Regions from separate parts of the Gordonia polyisoprenivorans genome, predicted to be linked through region 1. Evidence: predicted binding sites of a transcription regulator. Region 1 holds the regulator's gene; each other region holds the start of a gene.
The links. The regulator LexA, encoded in region 1, represses DNA repair genes until DNA is damaged. The targets are predictions, from matches to a motif close to CGAACANNTGTTCG.
Positions count from the first base shown of each region.

Region 2: a site for LexA is predicted at 2,377-2,390, ahead of J6U32_RS02235 (HNH endonuclease signature motif containing protein). Genes of this name have one in related genera too.
Region 3: a site for LexA is predicted at 1,593-1,606, ahead of J6U32_RS16330 (HNH endonuclease signature motif containing protein). Genes of this name have one in related genera too.

Region 1 covers NZ_CP072203.1:3,267,989-3,272,192, forward strand. The annotation lists gene ptsP (phosphoenolpyruvate--protein phosphotransferase) at 1-1,242, shown strand, start outside; gene lexA (transcriptional repressor LexA) at 1,280-2,020, opposite strand; gene J6U32_RS14780 (LysM peptidoglycan-binding domain-containing protein) at 2,229-2,825, shown strand; gene nrdR (transcriptional regulator NrdR) at 2,884-3,390, shown strand; gene hrpA (ATP-dependent RNA helicase HrpA) at 3,364-4,204, opposite strand, start outside.
Region 2 covers NZ_CP072203.1:465,574-469,777, reverse strand. The annotation lists gene J6U32_RS02240 (MalY/PatB family protein) at 1-434, opposite strand, end outside; gene J6U32_RS02235 (HNH endonuclease signature motif containing protein) at 693-2,354, opposite strand; gene dinB (DNA polymerase IV) at 2,711-3,919, shown strand; gene J6U32_RS02225 (CitMHS family transporter) at 4,059-4,204, shown strand, end outside.
Region 3 covers NZ_CP072203.1:3,637,971-3,642,174, reverse strand. The annotation lists gene J6U32_RS16340 (esterase/lipase family protein) at 1-448, shown strand, start outside; gene J6U32_RS16335 (DinB family protein) at 789-1,292, shown strand; gene J6U32_RS16330 (HNH endonuclease signature motif containing protein) at 1,648-3,333, shown strand; gene J6U32_RS16325 (MerR family transcriptional regulator) at 3,496-4,204, shown strand, end outside.

The DNA of each region.
Region 1 (4,204 bases):
GGCGAACCCGAACCGGGGGTCCCCGTGCCCGACGAACCGTCGGTGCTCCTCGCCGACGACCTCGCGCCCGCCGACACCGCCGGCCTCGACCCGAAACTGATCACCGCGCTGGCCACCCGGCTCGGCGGCCCGACCAGTCACACCGCGATCATCGCCCGCCAACTCGGGATTCCGTGCGTGGTGGCGGTCGCCGGTCTCGACGAGGTATCCGCGGGCACACCTGTGCTCGTCGATGGGACGGCGGGAACCGTTGTCGTCCAACCTGATCCGGAGCGCGCCAAGGACGAGGTGGAGCAGAGCCGGCGGGAGGCGGAGGCGATCGCGGGATGGAGCGGGCCCGGACGCACCGCCGATGGCGTGGAGGTGGCCATCCTGGCCAACGTCGCCGACGGCGTCTCGGCGCGCGCGGCCACGGCGTACCCCGTCGAGGGGGTGGGTCTGTTCCGCACCGAACTCGCCTTCCTCGATCGGGCCGACGAGCCGTCGGTGCAGGAGCAGGCAGCGCTCTATCGCGAGGTCATCGAGGCTTTCGACGGCAAGAAGGTCGTCGTTCGGACCCTGGATGCCGGCTCGGACAAGCCACTGAAATTCGTCGATCACGGCACCGAGGCGAATCCCGCACTGGGGGTACGGGGCAACCGGATCGCCGCGACACATCCCGAGATCCGTGCCGGACAACTCGACGCGATCGCCCGCGCCGCGCAGGAGACCGGGACCACGCCCTGGGTGATGGCGCCGATGATCGCCTCGGCCGCCGAAGCCGCCGAATTCGCCGCCGAGGTCCGCGGCCGCGGGCTCGTGGCGGGGGTGATGATCGAGATCCCGTCGGCGGCGATCCTCGCACCGTCCATCCTCGCCGAGGTCGACTTCGTCTCGATCGGCACCAACGACCTGACGCAGTACACGATGGCCGCCGACCGGATGTCGGCCGAACTCGCCGGGCTCACCGACCCGTGGCAGCCTGCCGTGCTCTCGCTGATCGCCGGTGTCGCCGAGGCCGGCACCCGCAGCGAGACCCCGGTGGGGGTGTGCGGCGAGGCCGCCGCCGACCCGCTGCTCGCGTGTGTTCTCGTCGGACTCGGCGTCACCTCGCTGTCGAGTGCCCCGGCCGCGGCGCCCGCGGTGGGGGCGAAGCTCGCCGAGGTCGACCTCGAGGCGTGCCGCTCCGCCGCCCGTGCCGCACTGGCCACCGCATCACCGGCCGATGCGCGTACCGCGGCAGCCGAAGCGTTGCGCGGCTGAGCGATCCGACCGAACGGTCCGGCGCGGGTGGCTCCGCTCAGATGCGGCGCATCACCGTGACGACCTTGCCCAGGATCGCGGCGTCGTCGCCGGGGATGGGCTCGAACAGGTCGTTGTGCGGCATCAGCCACACATGACCGTCCTTGCGCTTGAAGGTCTTGACCGTCGCCTCGCCATCGATCATCGCTGCAACGATGTCGCCGTTGTCGGCGACGTTCTGCTGCCGTACGACCACCCAGTCGCCGTCGCAGATGGCCGCGTCGATCATCGACTCGCCGACGACGCGCAACAGGAACAGCGACCCGTCGCCCACGAGTTCACGCGGCAGCGGGAAGACGTCCTCGACGGCCTCCTCGGCCAGGATCGGTCCGCCGGCCGCGATGCGCCCCAGGACCGGCACGAACGTCGGCGTGGGGAGATTCGACGCATTCGGATTGTCGTCGGTGGGTGTGGGATCGCCGTCCTGGACGTTCACCGCACGGGGCCGGTTGTGGTCGCGTTTGAGCAGACCCTTGCGCTCGAGGGTCCGTAGCTGGTGTGCGACCGATGAGGTCGACGCCAGGCCGACGGCGTCGCCGATCTCGCGGATGCTCGGCGGGTATCCCCGCTCGCGCACGGACTTGCGGATCACGTCGAGCACGCCCTTCTGGCGCGGGGTGAGCGCGGCCTCGACGGCCGCCGGATCGATCGGGCCGGTCGCGACGGTCTCGTCGGAGTCGTCCGAGTCGGTGACGGTGGTCGCCTCGGGGTCGGACGAACGGCCCTTCTTCTCACTCATGGGGTTCGCATCCTTTCGGTCGGTGCGCACGTCCTGTCGGAGTACGCCCTGGTTGACGGGCCCTGTGGAGAGCTGAACACCGGCCAGGGTAGCCGAGGCGACAGGCAACCTCAAACATGTGTTCGACGTGTCGCGAGAAATTGTCGGAGCCCCGTGGTAGAACTCGAACATCCGTTCTTCGAATGCATGATCGAGACAGGGAGACACCATGCCGACCGTACTTCTGCCCACCACGCCGGGCGCCGACGACCTGCAGGTTCGGTCCCGGCGGACGGCCCACCACACCGCCGCCCGCCGCGGGACATCGATTTCGGCCCGCGCGACCGTCGAACACCGCGTGCTCAAACACCGGTCGTCGGAGCGCAGTCTCCCGGAACGGCGCACGCTCGAGCGCGAGCCGGCACGCAGGCGACCGGCGTACGCGGGCCCGGCCCGGCCCGGTGTACGCCGCGCTCCGCTGGTTGCGGGTACCCGCTGTTCCTCGCCGGTCGGCCCGCGTGTCACCGCGCATCGCACCGCCCGTCGGAGCGGTGCGATGGTGGCTGTGCTTACCGGCGTCGCCCTGGCGCTGCTGGTCTGGCTGGTGGCCGTGGCCGGCAGCGATTACCAGCAGTCGACCACCCCGACGCCCACGGCGACCGAGGTCGTGCACGTGCGAGCGGGGGAGTCGTTGAACTCCGTCGCGGCGCGGGTGGCCCCCGATCTCCCGCGGCAGGCCGTCATCGAGGAGATCACGAAGATGAACGAGATGACGGGCAGCGGGCTGCAGGTCGGGCAGGCGCTGCTCGTGCCTGCCTACCGGTGACGTCACGGCCGGACGATCACACGGTAATTCCGCCGCTGTGGGGCGGTATTGTCGGTGTATGCGCTGCCCGTTCTGCAGGAATGATGACACCAAGGTCATCGACTCCCGAGTTGCCGACGAGGGGCAGGCGATCCGCCGTCGCCGCTCCTGCAGCGCATGCGGTCGCCGGTTCTCGACGGTGGAGACCGCCGTCCTCGCCGTCGTCAAACGCAACGGCGTCACCGAGCCGTTCAGCCGGGAGAAAGTGATGCGTGGGGTCCGGCGCGCGTGTCAGGGCCGCCAGGTCGACGAGGACGATCTCGCGCAACTCGCCCAGCAGGTCGAGGAGACCGTCCGGGCCTCCGGGGTGGCCGAGATCCCCAGCAACGAAGTCGGATTGGCAATCCTCAAACCTTTACGCGACCTCGATGAGGTCGCCTACCTGCGATTCGCGTCGGTATACCGCTCCTTCGATTCCCTCGAGGATTTCCAGCGCGAGATCGACGACCTGCAGGGCAATCTGACCCACGACCGGACCACTCCTGCGTCCGGCGCAGTCTCAGCCGAGTCCGTCCAGAGTCCGTAGCGCCCGCTTTTCCGAGACCGGGTACCGCGTGCCCAGTCGCTGCGCGAACAGACCGACCCGCAACTCCTCGACCAGCCAGTGCGCCTGGTCGTTGACCGCATCCCGCCTGCCGTCGGGCACTTGCGCGAGCCGCTGATTCCAGCGCTCCACCACCCGATCCAGCGCCTGCATCCCGGCGCGATCCCGCGCGGCAGATGCGGGCAGATGCTCCAGCCGTTCACGCGCGGCGTGGAGATAGCGGGGCACCTGCGCCAGATACTCACGTGGGGTGGCGGCGACGAAGCCGTCGAACACCAGATGGTCGAGCTGTTCGGCGACGTCGTCGGCGGCGAGTTGTCCCGAATGGGTGTCGATCACCCCGCGCAATGCCACCAATTCCCGCAGCACGTCGACCGCGAGGCGCAGATACTCCGGAGCGGCATCGGTCACCGCTGGTCGCAACCGCTGAGCGAGCGCGGCGAACGCCTGGGGGGAACGTACGGTACGCAGCTCGTCGGCGTCCACGAGATCACGGATCGCTCGGCGTGTGCAATCGCCGAACAACCGCGCCGACTCCCGATAGGGACTCTGGCTCAACGCGATTCGACCAGCGGGGTCGAGTCCGGCGGCAGCCTTCGGGCTCAGTGAGGGAATCGCGTTCTCCAGCAACACGATCACCCCGGCCGCCAGGGCGTTGGTGGCCTCGGCCGTCGTCGCCGCCCGGGCCACCGTGACCCCGTCGGCGTGGCCGGTGCGGCGGGTCACGTGCAGAGTCGGGTATCGGGTGATCGTCTGGCCGGCGACGTCGGCGGACTCGCTCGACGGGAGTGTTCCG
Region 2 (4,204 bases), 2.8 Mb from region 1:
GGGTCTGCGACGAGGGGAGTCTCGACGAGTGTTCCGCCGGCTTCCGGGATGAGTTCGAAGAACGGCGGGTACACCGGTGGCGTGATGATCACGCGGTCGCCGGGTGAGATCGCGGCCCGGAGTGCTTCGACGATCACCACGCTGACGTCGGTGGTGAGGTGCACGTCGTCGGGGTCGACCTGCCAGCCCCAGTGCCGTTCGGCGAATCCGGAGAACGCCGGTCCCACGTTGCCGGTGGTGCCGGCGTACCCGAGGTCGGAGGTCTCGATCTGGGTGCGCATGGCGTTGGCCACGACCGGCGCGATCGGATAGTCCATCTCCGCCACGAACAACGGCAACACGTCGTCGGGGTAGCTGCGCCACTTCTCGCTGTTGCGCCGACGCAGCTCCGCCAGCGACGGCGCCGTCGGTCTCGGCAGCTCTCGACCGGTCATGTCCTCTTGTCTATCACCGCTGTGGGGTTTCCGATGTCGGCTGTCGGCGGTCTCGAGGCCTCGACCATCGGGAGGGGGAGTCGCCGGCGATCACAGAAGACGCCGGGAAATCTCATCCTCGGTGGTCGAGGTGCCGAGGAGCGATAGCGGCGTTCCCCTTCTTCCGGTGGTCGAGGTGCCGAGGAGCGTTAGCGACGAGCCTCGAGACCTGTTGCACCGCTGCTGGTTTCCAACCCCGAACGGAAGTGCGCCCCGGGTCTAGAACGCGCGGTCGCCGAGGAGTTGGGCGAGTCGGTTCTCGACCGGCGAGTCTGACGTGGGGTCAGGGTGGAGGATTTCGACGAGGTCGTAGTATCCGTGTCCGATCGGGACCTGGCTGCGCCGGATTCGGTTGGTGGGCAGCATCGAGTCCCGGTCGTCGCTTGTGGCGAGATCGGTATCGGCACCACTTGGTGGTGGGTCGGGTGGTGGATGCAACTCCGCCCGGACGCGAGCCAACGCCGCAGCGTAGGTGGCCCCGACGTCGGGGAGCGCGTTGGTGCGTTTCGGGTTCGGTTCGGCTGCGCCGACGGGGGTGTTTGTGCGCCACCAGCATCGTCCGGCCCACGGCCCGTCGCGATAGATGCCGGTCGTGAATTGTCCGGGTTTGTCGCCGACCATCCGGTTGTGTTTGCCGCAGGCGGGGGCGAGGTCACCGATGTTGGTGAGTCCGCCTTTCGCGTGGTCTTTGGTGGCGTGATGAATTTCGACGTGCGCGGCGGGTTGGGTACATCCGGGAAACGAGCAGTACTCACCGCCGTCTTTGGCGAACAGGGCGATCCGCTGCCCTTGACTCGCTAACCTCGCCCGACCCAAATACAGGGGAAGACTGGTGTGGTCGTCGAACACCGCCAACCACGGCTGACTGTGGGCCGCCAAAGCGATCACATCCCGGATTGGGAGGAGGGTGCCGGTCGCCGTGACGCCCATCCCGGTTTGCGCGATCAACTCCGACAGCGACGTTTTGATGATCAGGTGCGGTGGCAGGCCGCGATGGGAGTGCGGGCCGAGTCCGACATCGAGTCCGGCACGTAGGACCGCTTCCAACGCGTCGTGGTTGCGTTGCACCTGATCCCGGTGATCGCGGGCTGCGGCAGCCGCCACCTGGTCGGGGTCGGCATCCTCGCGACTACCGGTCGGGGACTCCGGGTCGGCGGGGTTGTTCATTCCAGGCGCCGCCCACGCGGCGAGTACTGCTTCGAGGTGCGCGGTCAGAGTGGGAGTCATCTGCCCCGATAGCCCACTCATTTTTTGGGCGTCTTGACGGCCGATGCGGATCTGGCGGTGGCGTTGCCGATCAGCATCGTCGGTCAACTCACCGTCGGGGTCGAGGTGCGCCAACACCCGTGCCCCCAGGATCCGGAGATCGGAGGGGGTGTGGGTGCGGGCGAACCCGGCCATCGTGGCGTCGGCCGACATTTTTTCGTCGAACGGCACTGTCGTAGGTATGCGGTCCAACACGTCGATGACGACTGCGGCGTGGGAGGGGCCGGCCGCCCCGGAGGCCATCGCCTCGGCCAACGCCGGATATTTCGGCGCAGCAACCTCGCCGGTGACGGTGTGGAAGGTGGCGGTCGCTTTGAGTTGTTTCCACCGCCGCCACGGTTCCGACACACGCAACAAGCCGATCATGGCGTCGATGATCGACCCGAACCCGTACTCCCGCGCCAGATGGCGGTCGGAGAACTCGACGATCTGCCGATCGCCTTGGACGGTGACGCGGGTGATCAACCGTTCGGTGGACTGAGCGACCGACACCAGGTCATCGTTGGACAGGCCGGTCAAATCATCGGTGGCCAACTCGTCCATCAGCGTGTGGGCGAGGGCGATTTTCTGGGTGGTCGACAACCCAGACACGTCAGGGAGTGCGGTGTCGACCATGATTGTCACCCCCGGCGATAAGCGCACATGTGTTTGTGTGCTGTTGTGTTCGATCATATGCCGGGTTTGTCGGGTTGGCAAGCGGTTGTCGAAAGTTTCTTCGAGTAGGTTTAGTGGTGGGGTTCCAGCCTGGGGTTCGGCAGGGTCTCGAGGCTCGCCGCCTGGGGCGCCTCGCGCCTCGACCACCGATCGGGGAAGGACCTCGACCACCGATCGGAAAGGGCTCGGCGGAGCACCTCGACGACCGATCCGGGAAGGGCCGGGGCGCCTCGCACCTCGACCATTGGTCGAAGAGCTGAGGTAGTATTCGCCCATACGTTCGATGCGCATACGCGCCGGATAGAAGGGCTCGACCGATGCGCATCGACAGCGGGACGAGACGGGAGGCATCGATACTCCACGCCGACCTGGACTCCTTCTATGCCTCCGTCGAGCAGCGTGACGATCCGGCGCTGCGGGGTCGGCCGGTTATCGTCGGTGGTGGAGTGGTGTTGGCCGCCAGTTACGAGGCGAAGGCGCGCGGTGTCCGGACGCCGATGCCCGGCCGGGAGGCGCGGGCACTGTGTCCCGATGCGATCGAGGTACGTCCGCGGTTCGAGGCGTACATGGAGGCCAGTCGAGCGGTCTTCGAGATCTTCCGCGACACAACGCCTCTCGTCGAGGGGATCTCCGTGGATGAGGCATTCCTCGATGTGGCCGGACTCCGGCGTCTCGTCGGCGATCCGGTCGCCATCGCCGAGACCCTGCGGTCCCGCGTACGCACCGAGGTCGGCTTACCGATCACGGTCGGCCTCGCGCGCACGAAGTTCCTCGCCAAGGTGGCAAGCGCCGTCGGCAAGCCCGATGGCTTGCTCGAGGTCGCGCCGGGTACCGAACTGGCGTTTCTGCACCCGCTTCCGGTCCGCCGGCTCTGGGGTGTCGGTCCCGTGACGGAGGCCAAACTCGCCGACGCGGGGGTCGCGACGGTCGGTGACATGGCGCGTCTGGGCCAGAAGGCGTTGTGCCACATCGTCGGTCCCGGCGCCGGCCGACACCTGTTCGCGCTGTCGCTCGCGCAAGACCCGCGCCGTGTCGAGACCGGCAAGCGGCGCAGCTCGATCGGCTCACAGCGGGCCCTCGGCCGCAGGCCCCGGCCCGAGGCCGAGATCGAGGCGACGATCATCGCCATCGTCGAACGGCTCGGCAAGCGACTGCGCGGCGCCGATCGTGTCTGTCGAACCGTGGTGCTGCGCTTGCGTTTCGACGACTTCTCCCGCGCCACGCGCTCACGCACCCTGCCCGAGGCCACCGACCGCACCCAGGTACTGATGGGTTGTGCCCGGGCGTTGTTCGATGACGCCCTGCCCCTCATCCGGGAACGCGGGTGCACGCTGATCGGGCTGTCGCTGGCCAACCTCGACGACTCCGACTCGCTGCAGATGACCCTGCCCTTCGACGACGATCATCAGCCGGAACTCGACGCCACGATGGACGAACTCCGTAACCGCTTCGGCCGGGACTCCGTCACCCGAGCAGTGCTCGTCGGACGCGACCATGGCGACGACGCCCCGATGCTGCCCGACTGAACCGGACGACACGGTGCGCAAAATGCGCAAAACACGACTTACGAGCACAACAGTGACTGTGATCCGCATTACCCACAGACTCCTCGTGTAGCCGACGACACCGCAGAGTCGTCGGGAAACACGGCAGAAAGTTCAGGCAATGTTGGTAGCACTCGGGTTGGCGATGGTCGCCACCTTCATGTTCCTCATCATCACCAAACGCGCGACACCCGTTGTCGCACTGATCCTGGTTCCCGTCGCCTTCGGCCTCTTCGCCGGCGCGGGCCTCGGGATCAGCGACATGAT
Region 3 (4,204 bases), 370 kb from region 1:
CCTGGCGCGGGGGGTGCACGCCGCGTCGTCGGCGTTGCGCATGTTGTCGGTGACCCGACCGTTCGGCGAGTTGTTGCGTCGGCGCAGTGCCGGTGTCCGAGATCTGTTCCACGGCAACGTCATCGCCGAGGATGGACCATCGGCGGATCCGGATGGTTGGTGGCAGGCGCCCGGCGCGGACGTCCCACTGCTCGCCGGCGCCCGCCATCTGTTCGTGACGGCTTCCCTCTTCGGCAATCCGCGCCACCCGCTCGGCCGCTTCATCGGCGACGGTCTGGTTCTGACGCCAAGCGGTCGAGGATTCCATCGCTCCCGGCGGATCGGATTCCGCGACGAGGACGGCATGCACCTGGGCCGCGCGAACCATTTCACGCTGCTCAACCACGACGAGATCTACCTGTGGCTCCGTGACGGACTCCGTCCGCTGCGAGCGCTCACCGCCGGCTAGGGCACGGCTAGGGCGTGTCTCCCAGGTCGAGCGGATTGTTCTGATGTGACAGCCCGTGGCGCGCGAGCCTCAGCTACGGTGAGCAGCCTGCGGCGAGCGCGTACGGCATACTAGATGCCGACTGGGCACTTCTTGCTCAGTCAGTGGCTGCAGGCCTGATGATGCATCACCCTCCAACCGCATTCAACCGTCACCTCGACGAAGGAACTCCCTCCGTCGCTTCCTGCGGCCGTTCCAGGCGATTTCCTTGCGCCCTGGTCATCGGGAGCGTGCCAACTGCGGACAAACCCCATAGGCCATGCCAAGTGTCACGGCCCCTACAAAAGGTCAACGAAAACTGATGTCTATCAACATGATTACCGCCGGAGACGAACGACTGATCCTGAACAGCATGCTCGATCACAACCGTCGAGCGCTCGTCGAGACCGTGCGAGGTCTCGACGAGATGAGCGCGCGCCTGCATCTGGTTCCTTCGCTGACCACGCCCATCTCGTTGATCAAGCATGCCGCGGCCGCCGAACGGATCTGGTTTCAGCGCTTCTGGGCAGGACTTGAGGAACAAGAATGCGATGGCTACTCGCGCCGCGACGAAGGCACCTTCACAGTGGCCGAAGACGAGACATTGGAGGAGGTGATTGCCGAGTTCGAACGTGCCGGGACACGCTCGCGAGACATCGCTGCCCGCTTCTCTCTTGACGACATCAAACGTCAACCCCGTGAAGGGCTGGTCAGCATGCGCTGGACACTGGTCGCTATGATCACCGAGTTCGCCCGCCACGCGGGTCACGGCGATATCCTCCGCGAACAGATCAACGCGGTCGGCCACCACCACCCCGGCACATAGACCTGTAGTGGTGGGTGACCCGCATGCGCCCACAGTGAGCCTTAACGTTGAAGCCCTGGTATTCACTGGGGTGATCGTCGATCTCGGCGGGGTCTTGGAATCGTCGACACGATGGACTTCATCAGCGACCGACAGGTGAACTGGGTTGTACTCCAGACAATTTCGCCGCGCGAACCAGCGATCTATAGGCGGCGGGTGCCCTTGGCCCACTATCGGCTTGAGCCATCAGCCCGAAAGGCGCGCAAACCTGCGAACCAATTGACGCTATGTATTGAGGTTGAGGTCTTCGGCGGGTATACTCGAACATGTATTCATGGGGTGATACATTCGAGTATCGCGCGAGGGGGTGATCGCGGTGGCCGATGTCGATGGTGGAAAGGATCCGTCGGCTGCTGCGGACATGCTGGACCTGTACGCGCAGCTGCATGGTGTGCTCGACCGCATTGCTGCCGCATCGCCACACGTGTTGTCCGATACCGACCTGGTGACGGTCACCGAGGAACACGAACGCGCCGCTCGGCGGATGGAATCGGTGAGTCAACCCGCACTGATCGAGGTCGAGAACCGCGGCGTGTACCGGAAGCTGGGTTTTCAGAACATCTCCGGCTTTCTGAGCCGCCGATTACGGATCACCGACACCTTCCGCCGTAAACGCCGGTTGCAGGCGTTGGGGCAGTTCACCTCACCGACCGGTACGCCGTTACCGCCGTCGGCACCGACCCTGGCCGACGGTGTCGCCGACGGAGTTCTCGGCCCGGACCACGTCCACGCGGTCCTCGACGTGCTCCGCAAGATCCCGGTGGCGTTGCCCGCCGAGGTCCACACCGCAGCGGAGCAGACGTTGGGTCAACTGGCACGCGAGCACACCCCCGCGGAGTTGGGGGTCCTCGGGCAACAACTGCTTGCACGGGTCGATCCCGACGGCGAGCTGACCGAACCCGCCGACCGGGCCCGGCAACGGCAACTATGGTTGGGTCGTCAAGACGCGCAACAGATGTCGATGATCAAAGGCCGCCTGGACCCGGCCACCCGAGCGATGTTCGATGTGGTGCTGGCGTCATGGGCGGCCAAGGGCGTCAACAATCCCGACGACGAGAACTCCCCGCACGGATCCGTCCAGGACGCCGACCCAGAAGCGTTGGAGGCCGCGGCCCAACGCGATACACGCACCACCGCACAACGCCAGCATGATGCGTTCCGTGCCCTGCTCCACGCCGCCCTCGACGGCGGGTTACCGGGTAAGAGTCATCGGGGTCTGCCGCCGCAGTTGATCGTGTCGATCACCTCCCAGGAATTACGCGAGCAGGCCGGTCTCGGACGTACCGCCTCCGGTACGACACTGCCGATCGGCGATGTGGTGGAGGTGGCGGCGCGGGCGCAACTGTATTTGGCGGTGTACGCCGATCATTCGTCGGAGATCTTGTATTTCGGGCAAGCCCGTCGGTTCGCCTCACGGGGCCAGCGGCTGGCCCTGGCCGATTCCTACGGGGGCTGTTCGCATCCGGACTGTTCGGCGCCGATGGTGCACGTCGAAATCCACCACGCCGCCCGTGACTATGCGCGGGGCGGGAACACCGACATCCACGATCTCGCCCCGGCATGCGGTGTGCACAACAGGATGGTCGGCCCCGACGCCGGCCAGTACACCACCGAACTGATCCGCAGTGGCCCCGACGCCGGACGCTTCGGCTGGCGACTCAACACCGAACCCGGCCAGCCACAGAACCCGTTGCGGGTCAACAAGTTCTTTCGGATTGACCGGACGTTTCGGGCCGCGGTCGAACACATCCGAGACGCGGCCGGCGTACCGGCCGACCCGCCACCACCACCGGTGTCGAGGTGCGAAGCCCGCCTCGACGCCGGGGTGCAGCGAGTCGTGCACCGCGAAGCCAACAGCCGCCACGGCCACCGACGGACCGGCCCACACGATCACCCACCACCCGGACCGAATCCACCCGGGCTGGGCCCACCCGACCGTCATCGACCACAGGCACCACGAGGCGACATCAACTTCTTCCTCGCCCACCCCGACGCAGCCTGACCAGGCCAACGAGCCGACAACCACACACACGCGAGGTCACCGGCACACCACAACGGATGCCGGTGACCTCGCCGTGCGTTGATGACGGGCCACCTCTGCGCCATCCTCGAATCCGGCGGAGCGGCTTGACCTTCAGGTAGGTCGAGGTCCGATGATGTCCCGGTGACCAATTCGGAGATGATGTCGATCGGGGCGTTCGCCGACGCGTGCGGCCTGACGACGAGCGCCCTACGTTTCTACGACGACGCCGGGCTTCTGCGACCAGATCGCGTCGATCCAGGCTCGGGCTACCGCTGGTACACCCCGGGCCAATGTGACCGTGCGGTCCTGGTTCGACGTCTACGAGAGATCGGCATGCCCATCGTGGGGGTGCGGAAGATGCTCGACTCCGCACCGCTCGATGCGAAGCGTTGTCTCGACGATTACCTCGCGGAGATCATCGGCGCGGCCGAAGCCGCACGGTCGACTGCCTCGCTCATCAAGGCACAGTGGGACATTCAGCCAGAACCCGGTGTGACGACGATCAGTGGACCGATGTTTGCCGCCGCAACCGACCAGGTTCTCACCACCACGGCATGCGACGCGGAGTTCGCTGTCCTCGGCGGGGTTCGCGTGGAGATCGACAACGGGGCTCTCACGATGACCGCCACCGATCGCTATCGGCTCACGACCCGATCGCTCGTCGCCGGGCAAACGGGCGCGACGTGGGCGGGCACGGTCAGCGCAGACGACCTGCGCCGGTGCCTGGCCGATCTCCGACACTCCCCTGTCGTTGAGCTGACCGTCGCCGACGATGACCTCACGATCACGCTTCCCGGCGGACGCCGGCGTCACTGCCGACTGATCGACGACACCTTCCCGGATCATCGTG